2 regions of the Providencia sp. UF-183 genome follow, and region 1 is predicted to be linked to the other one. Evidence: predicted binding sites of a transcription regulator. Region 1 holds the regulator's gene; the other holds the start of a gene.
The links. The regulator PhoB, encoded in region 1, activates phosphate uptake and scavenging genes when phosphate is short. The targets are predictions, from matches to a motif close to CTGTCATAAAACTGNCNNAT.
Positions count from the first base shown of each region.

Region 2: pstS (phosphate ABC transporter substrate-binding protein PstS) is a predicted target of PhoB. The motif match lies at 2,067-2,086, and genes of this name have one in related genera.

Region 1 is NZ_JBSICD010000003.1:139,088-143,640, forward strand. Features, by position in the region: gene sbcD (exonuclease subunit SbcD) at 1-1,029, opposite strand, end outside; gene phoB (phosphate regulon transcriptional regulator PhoB) at 1,266-1,955, shown strand; gene phoR (phosphate regulon sensor histidine kinase PhoR) at 1,979-3,289, shown strand; gene brnQ (branched-chain amino acid transport system II carrier protein) at 3,780-4,553, shown strand, end outside.
Region 2 is NZ_JBSICD010000009.1:189,109-193,661, forward strand. Features, by position in the region: gene ompR (osmolarity response regulator transcription factor OmpR) at 1-449, shown strand, start outside; gene envZ (two-component system sensor histidine kinase EnvZ) at 446-1,777, shown strand; gene pstS (phosphate ABC transporter substrate-binding protein PstS) at 2,187-3,230, shown strand; gene pstC (phosphate ABC transporter permease PstC) at 3,340-4,296, shown strand; gene pstA (phosphate ABC transporter permease PstA) at 4,298-4,553, shown strand, end outside.

The sequences.
Region 1 (4,553 bases):
ACGGCGCAGTAATACGACTTCAACGGGAAGGTTTTGTGTGAGTGTTTCGATGCGCTGTTGAATATCCGCCAGATAATCTTGAGACGCGACTTCGATATCTAACCAAACCGCATTTTCACCTTGGTAGTCCTGCCATACAGTAAGTTGTTGCTCTATCTCTTTTAATGAGCCTTTAAGCGTTTGTAAAGGCTGAAAAATAGGGATCGCTAACGGGGTTATTTTGCTTAATTTGCTACCTGTAAACTCAACTAAACAGACACTTTTATGTTGGGCAGTTTCATCAAAACTGAGGGCAATAGGGGAGCCGCAATAACGAATCTGTTGTTTTCCACCAATGACTTGAGGGCGATGAATATGACCAAGTGCAATATAATCCGCAGGGGGAAATGCCCCTGAAGGGAAGGCTTCTAATGTGCCGATATAAATATCGCGTACGGAATCTGTGAGTTCCGCTCCAATCACCGTTAAATGCCCTGTGGCAATAATCGGAATATCCAGGCCGAGCATTGCCCGTTGCTCGAGGGCGAGTTGATAGCTGGCTTGGTAGTGATCATGAATGGCAGTTTGGAGGGAAAGTTGTTTTTCTTCAACACTTTGCCCTGCAACACTCTGTTGGATATCTCGAGGACGCAAGAAAGGGATCGCGCACACGAGACCAATGGGTTGCGCTTGTTTATTGTGCAGAGTGATAACATTCGGCTCACTGCCAGAGGTGACCACTTGGGTATTAAGGTAGCTTAATAATGAGCTTGATTCATTCAGAACAGAGACGGAATCGTGATTGCCGCTCAAAATGACCAACTGGCAACCGGTTTTTTGCAAATCTACAATAAATTTATTATATAACTCGCGGGCATAGCTTGGCGGTGACCCTGTATCGAAAATATCCCCTGCCACAATGACGGCATCGACTTGATGAATTTCGACTTGGTTCACTAGCCAATTTAAAAAGTGTTGGTGCTCAGGCGCACGGCTTTTGGTAAAAAAGTATTGGCCAAGATGCCAGTCAGAGGTGTGAATAATGCGCATGAGCCATCAGTTCCTGTCTTCGATAAAGGGCATAAATTACTGCTATCCAGTATACCTTATCCTATCAAAACCTCGTGTTTTTCTCGTGTTATGGCGGAATTATTTCACTTAGATGACATTTACCCGCTAATATAAGGAGAAATATTTGATTTGCGAATAGACATTCATAATTCTGTCATAAAAGTGACGCATAATGCGTTCACATTAACAATGTCTTCTTATTTACAGGAACAATCATGGCAAGACGCATTCTAGTGGTTGAAGATGAAGCGCCCATCCGAGAAATGGTTTGTTTTGTATTAGAACAGAATGGTTTCCAGCCGATTGAAGCTGATGATTATGACAGCGCAATTGCACAGTTAGTCGACCCTCTACCCGATTTGGTGTTATTAGATTGGATGATCCCCGGTGGGTCAGGGCTCCAAGTGATTAAACATATGAAGCGTGATAGCGCCACTCGCGATGTCCCAGTGATGATGCTAACGGCTCGTGGGGAAGAAGAGGATCGCGTGAAAGGCCTAGAGGTCGGTGCGGATGATTATTTGATTAAGCCGTTTTCCCCGAAAGAATTAATTGCTCGTGTTAAAGCGATTCTCCGTCGAATCTCTCCAATGTCGACGGAAGATATCATCGAAATGAATGGGTTAACCTTAGACCCAACCTCCCACCGTGTAACCAGTAACGAAACCCCAATTGATATGGGGCCAACGGAATATAAACTTCTGCATTTCTTTATGACGCACCCTGAACGTGTTTACAGCCGTGAACAGCTCTTGAATTATGTCTGGGGCGCGAACGTTTATGTTGAAGACAGAACGGTGGATGTACACATTCGGCGTTTAAGAAAGGCGCTAGAAACTGAAGGTCATGATAAAATGGTGCAAACAGTACGCGGTACAGGTTACCGTTTCTCTGTTCGTTATTAACGACACACTAGGGAGAGACATGCGTGCTTGAACGCTTATCGATTAAACAGCTGATTTGGGGGCTGTTTTTATTTATCTTACCCGCGCTGATTTTGTCCGTTTTTATCGGGCACTTACCTTGGCTGCTAGTGGTTTCTTTACTGGCCGCCTTAGTGTGGCATGCGTATAACTTGCTGAAATTGTCTTATTGGCTTTGGTTGGATAAAAGCATGTTACCACCCGAGGGGCGAGGGGGCTGGGAGCCGATATTTTACGGCATTTACCAGATGCAGCAACGTAACCGTAAACGCCGTCGCGAATTAGGGCAACTGATTAAGCGCTTTCGTAGTGGGGCTGAATCTTTACCGGATGCCGTCGTGATGATGACCACGGAGGGCAATATTTTCTGGTGTAACCGCCATGCGCAGGCGTTGTTAGGTTTTCGCTGGCCAGAAGATAACGGCCAACATATTTTCAATCTATTGCGTTACCCTGATTTTAGCCGCTATTTTTCAATCAAAAGTTATGACCAAGCATTAACCATTGAGCTTAATAGTGGGGAAATTGTTGAGTTTCGTATTTTGCCTTATACGGAAGGGCAATTATTGATGGTGGCGCGAGATGTCACTGAAAAACGTCGGTTGGAGAAAGCGCGTAGAGATTTTTTTGCCAATGTGAGTCATGAACTACGCACGCCACTTACCGTTATTCAGGGATATCTTGAGGTGATGGATGACCAAGAAGGTATGCCTGCTGTCAATAAAAAAGCGCTGAATGTGATGCAAGAGCAAGCTCACCGAATGGATAATTTAGTGAAACAACTTTTGCAGTTATCCCGCATCGAAATTGCCCCGCAAATCAACCTTGATGAGCAAGTAAATATTCCCGTGATCCTCAAAATGATTGAGCAAGAGGCGTTAAGTTTAAGCCACGGTCGCCAGCAATTTGAGTTTAACATCGATGAATCACTGCGGGTGCATGGCAATGAAGAGCAATTGCGCAGTGCGGTGGCGAACTTAGTGTATAACGCCATTAATCATACGCCAGAAGGCACAAAAATTTGTGTTGATTGGCAAAGAACCAGCAATGGCGCGCGGTTTAGTGTGAAGGATAATGGCCCCGGGATCCCGTCGGAACATCTTCCTCGCTTAACTGAGCGTTTTTATCGTGTGGATAAAGCGCGTTCACGCCAAGGTGGCGGCGGTACAGGGCTTGGGTTGGCTATTGTAAAACATGCCGTTCAACACCATAGCAGCCAGCTGGTGGTTACTAGCCAAGTGGGGAAAGGGAGTGAGTTCTCATTTACCTTGCCGCCAGTGCTAATTGTTGATGATAAAAAACTCAAAAAAGCTTAGAAAATTCCACTTTATTAATAGAATCAATTTATTAATAAAGTGGATCCTGCTTCTATTTCGATTAATTAATTCTATTAATGCATTGTTTTTTTATATTATCCCACCAACTAATAATTTTAAAATAATATATCCTACCTGTTATCAAAAAAAGTGAATGATAAAATGAGGAGTTGATTAATTTTCAAGCAAATCATATAACGGGTATTGTGATTTTACTGAAATGAATCACTGGTTCTGAAAATTAGTTTAGTTATTTCCTCTTGTTTTCGGGTTTGCTATTGCCTTTTTGCCCTATAAAAGTTCTACTTGTTGTCAGTTATTGGCGATTTTTTCTGTTTTTTGATTTTTCGTTTTGTCATCGGCAAGCAAGCATACTTTTTATATTGTTAACAGTATGTTTATCAGAATTCTATCTCGCTATATATATTTCAAAGGGTTGCTAGGTGCATACCCGTAATTTTCTATTTCCGCTACTAAAAATTAACATAATATGGCTCATCGTTTATCATCAAGAGATATCATCGCATTAGGTTTTATGACCTTTGCGTTATTTGTCGGGGCAGGAAATATCATTTTCCCTCCGATGGTTGGCTTACAGGCAGGGGAACAAGTTTGGACCGCCGCACTTGGCTTTTTAGTCACAGGTGTAGGTCTACCCGTATTAACCGTTATCGCATTAGCGAAAGTTGGGGGCGGAATTGAAGCCCTGAGCACACCAGTGGGGAAAACCGCGGGTTTACTGCTCGCGGTTGTCGCTTACTTATCTGTTGGCCCATTATTCGCAACGCCTAGAACCGCAACCGTATCGTATAAAGTGGGTATCGCCCCGTTATTTGGTGGCGAGTCTGACATGTTACTGCTTATCTATAGCGCAGTTTATTTTGTGCTAGTGATAGGTATTTCGCTGTATCCGGGCAAATTACTGGATAGCGTAGGGCACATATTGGCGCCTGTAAAAATGCTCGCACTGGCTATTTTAGGCGTCGCAGCCGTAATGTGGCCAGCAGGTGACCCAATTCCATCAACGGTAGAATACCGCGATATGGCCTTCTCAAATGGCTTTATTAACGGCTACCTCACAATGGATACCCTTGGGGCGATGGTGTTTGGTATTGTTATCGTGAATGCAGCGCGTTCACGGGGTATCGAAAATTCATCATTACTCACTCGCTATACCATGTGGGCTGGCTTAATTGCTGGGGTACTGTTGACGCTGGTGTATCTATCCTTATTCAAACTGGGTGAAAATAGCGGTTCACTGATC
Region 2 (4,553 bases), on a different contig from region 1:
GTATCGTAGGTTTAGAAATCGGTGCGGATGACTATATTCCAAAACCGTTTAACCCACGTGAATTGCTTGCACGTATTCGTGCGGTATTACGTCGTCAAGCGAATGAATTACCGGGTGCGCCATCTCAAGATGATGCGGTGATTACCTTTGGTAAATTTAAACTGAACCTCGGAACGCGTGAAATGTTCCAAGGTGATGAAAATATGCCATTGACCAGCGGTGAGTTCGCGGTATTAAAAGTGTTGGTTTCTTATCCAAGGGAACCGTTATCTCGTGACAAGCTGATGAGCTTAGCGAGAGGGCGCGAGTATAGTGCGATGGAGCGTTCTATCGACGTTCAAATTTCACGCCTGCGTCGTATGGTTGAAGAAGACCCTGCGCACCCACGTTATATTCAAACGGTTTGGGGCTTGGGCTATGTGTTTGTTCCGGATGGAAGTAAAGCATGAAGCGACTGAGGTTCTCACGACGTAGTACATTTTCTCGTTCGTTGTTCTTGTTTGTTGCACTGCTGTTCGCAAGTTTAGTGACCAGCTACATGGTCGTATTGAATTTTGTTGTGATGCCAAGCTTACAGCAATTCAATAAAGTCCTTGCGTACGAAGTAAGAACATTGATGACCGAGAAAATGGTGCTGCAAGATGGAACCTCAGTGCGAGTTTCTCCCGCTTTGCGTAAGAAAATCTACAACGAATTAGGTATCACGTTCTATGCCCATTCGGCTGCAATGGAAGAGGGGTTGAACTGGGCTAAAGAGTATGATTTTCTGAGCGAACACATGTCGCAATACCTAGGCGGAAAGGCGAGTGTTCACCTCGAACTTGGCCGTGATTATCCGATTTTATGGTTAACGTCTTACCTCGCTCCTGATATCTGGGTGCGAGTTCCTCTGACTGAAATTGGTCAAAATCAATTCTCCCTTGTATTCAGGTATACCTTAACGATTTTCCTCACGATTTTTGCCGGGGTATGGCTGTATATTCGCTACCAAAACAAGCCATTGCTTGAATTGGAGTACCACGCAGGGGAGGTCGGAAAGGGCTTTGTCTTGCCCCCGATGCAAGAAAAGGGGGCAACGGAAGTTAGAGCAGCAATTCGGTCTTTTAACCATATGGCCGCAGGGATCAAAACTTTAGAAAATGACCGAACTGTTTTGATGGCAGGGGTCAGCCATGACTTAAGAACACCGTTAACCCGTATTCGCTTAGCCACAGAAATGATGAGTCCAGAAGACAGCTATTTGGCGGAGTCTATCAATAAAGATATTGAAGAGTGTGACGCGATTATCGGCCAATTCATGTCTTACCTGAAAACAGGCCAAGAGATGGATATGGAGTTCTGCGATCTCAACGCTATCCTTATGGAAGCAGTTAGTGCTGAAAGTAATGTTATCGGCGACATTGAAACCGCATTAGAACCGGGCTCAATGGTTGTGAACGGTAACCCGCTGGCGATTAAGCGCGCAATCACTAATATGATAGTGAATGCTTATCGCTATGGAAATGGCTGGATCAAAGTCAGCAGCGGAAAAACCGAAGATTTTGTGTGGTTCCAAGTGGAAGATGACGGCGCAGGTATCAAAGACGAAGATATCCACCGTTTATTCCAACCCTTTGTGCAAGGTGAAAAAGCGCGGAGCAACAAAGGAACTGGCTTGGGGCTAGCGATTATACGCCGTATAGTGGATGCCCATGAAGGGAGTATAGAGATCCACAAAAGTGAGCGCGGCGGGTTTGCGATTAGGGCTCTTCTCCCCCTTAAGGAAAAAGAAGACTGATATCTCGTCATATTTCAAGCCGTAGGGGTGTTGCCTACACTCAGCTACCCTAGTCACATACTGGCGTATGCTCCTAGGGATATCTTCGCTTGGCGCCTACCTACAGCTTGAACTATTTAGAGCTATCCTTTTTTGCCTAGACTAAAAATATTTTTCGCTTTTATGACAGTCTGTCATTTTTCTTTTTCAAACGTATTTTGATGTAATATTCCTTTAACTGTTTGAATTTAAATTATTTTTATTTTCATCCTGCCTAGTTTTATCTCGTCCTCAGTGAAAAAATAATCAATTGTCATAAAACTGTCATAAAAACGACATGTTGTCGTAACTAAATTGTCCTATTTTTCCTACCGTGACATACACCCAACAATTTTATACTTGATTGTTTCTATACATCCCCGGAGGGATTATGAAAATGACGCGTACCACCTTAGCAAGCGTAATGGCAGCAACTTTATCTCTGACTGCAATGTCTTCTTTTGCTGCTACCAGCCTGACCGGAGCTGGCGCGACCTTCCCTGCTCCTGTCTATGCGAAGTGGGCAGACTCTTATCAGAAAGAAACAGGTAATAAAGTGAACTATCAGGGGATCGGTTCTTCTGGTGGTGTAAAACAAATTAATGCAAAAACCGTTGATTTCGGTGCATCTGATGCGCCATTAACTGACGAAAAATTAAAAGAAGATGGCCTGTTCCAATTCCCTACCGTTATCGGTGGTGTGGTACTGGCGGTTAACGTAAAAGGTATCGAGTCAGGCCAACTGACGTTAGATGGCAACACTTTAGGTGATATCTATTTAGGTAAAATCACCAAATGGAATGACCCGGCTATCGCAAAATTAAACCCGAAAGTGAGCTTACCAGACCAAGCTATTGCTGTGGTAAGACGCTCTGACGGTTCAGGTACCACATTTGTTTTCACAAGCTACTTAGCAAAAGTCAGCACAGGTTGGAAAGATGAAGTTGGTGCAGGTTCAACCGTTAACTGGCCAAAAAACAGTGTAGGCGGTAAAGGTAACGACGGTGTTGCTGCATTCGTACAACGTCTCCCAGGCTCTATCGGTTATGTTGAATATGCTTACGCAAAACAAAATAATCTTGCGTATACTAAGTTAGTTTCTGCGGATGGCGAAGCAGTATCACCAACGGGTGAAAGCTTCAGCGCAGCAGCGAAAAAAGTTGACTGGTCTAAGTCGTTTGCACAAGACCTGACTAACCGTGACGGCGCAAACGCATGGCCAATCACATCAACGACGTTCATCTTAGTACACAAAGAACAAGCGAATGCTGAGAAAGGTAAAGCGGTTCTCGACTTCTACAACTGGGCGTACGATAAAGGGGGCAAACAAGCAGAAGCACTGGATTACGCCGTGTTACCAAAAGAAGTTGTAACAGCTGTTCGTGCAGCATGGAAAACAGAAATTAAAGATAGCCAAGGTAAAGCATTGTTCTAATGCCCCTCGGGTTGGAAATGGCGGGTAAGTACTGAGGAACAGGGCTTACCCGCTCATTGTTGTAACGCAATCCTACAAACCAAGTAGGAATGGAAAGAGAACAAAGCGCATGGCCGAAAAAACAACGGCATTTAGAGCTCCCAGCAAATCAGGTGATGTAATTTTTGGTGCACTGGTAAAGATTGCCGCGCTAATCACTTTGTTAATGCTCGGTGGCATTATTATTTCCCTTATTTTTGCATCTTGGCCAAGTATGCAGAAGTTTGGGTTTTCGTTTTTATGGACCAAAGAGTGGGATGCACCAGCGGAACAGTTTGGTGCCCTTGTGCCGATTTACGGCACCATTGTAACCTCGTTAATCGCCCTGATTATCGCGGTACCTGTCAGTTTTGGTATTGCACTGTTCTTAACAGAACTCGCACCAAATTGGCTAAAACGTCCATTAGGGATTGCTATTGAATTACTTGCCGCCATTCCCAGTATCGTTTACGGGATGTGGGGCTTATTCGTTTTCGCACCACTTTTTGCAGAATACTTCCAAGAGCCGGTCGGCAACGTGATGTCGAGTATTCCGATTGTCGGTGAATTATTTTCAGGCCCTGCATTCGGGATAGGTATTTTAGCGGCGGGGATTATCCTCGCGATTATGATTATCCCTTACATTGCGTCTGTGATGCGCGATGTGTTTGAACAAACCCCGGTGATGATGAAAGAGTCAGCCTACGGAATTGGCTGTACCACGTGGGAAGTGATTTGGAACATTGTACTGCCGTATACCCGAAACGGGGTAATAGGTGGGGTGATGTTAGGGTTAGGCCGTGCATTGGGTGAAACCATGGCGGTGACCTTCGTGATTGGTAATACTTACCAACTCGATAGCGCATCCCTCTTCATGCCAGGGAACAGTATTACCTCTGCGTTGGCAAATGAGTTTGCGGAAGCAGAAAGCGGTTTACATACCTCAGCGCTGATGGAACTTGGGCTTATCCTGTTTGTTATCACGTTCATTGTGTTGGCGATTTCCAAGTTGATGGTAATGCGTCTTGCGAAGAATGAGGGCCGTTAATATGTCTGAATCTCAACCTTTTATCGTCAATGAGAAAGAACGCGCCCGCCGTCAAGCATGGCGTCGCCAAGTGAATAGAATGGCGCTGTTTGTCTCAATGCTGACCATGGCATTTGGGCTGTTCTGGCTAGTGTGGATTTTATTTTCGACGGTGACCAAAGGGATTGATGGCATGTCCCTCAATCTGTTTACCGAAATGACCCCGCCACCAAATACCGAAGGCGGTGGTTTAGCGAATGCGATCGTCGGAAGTGGTT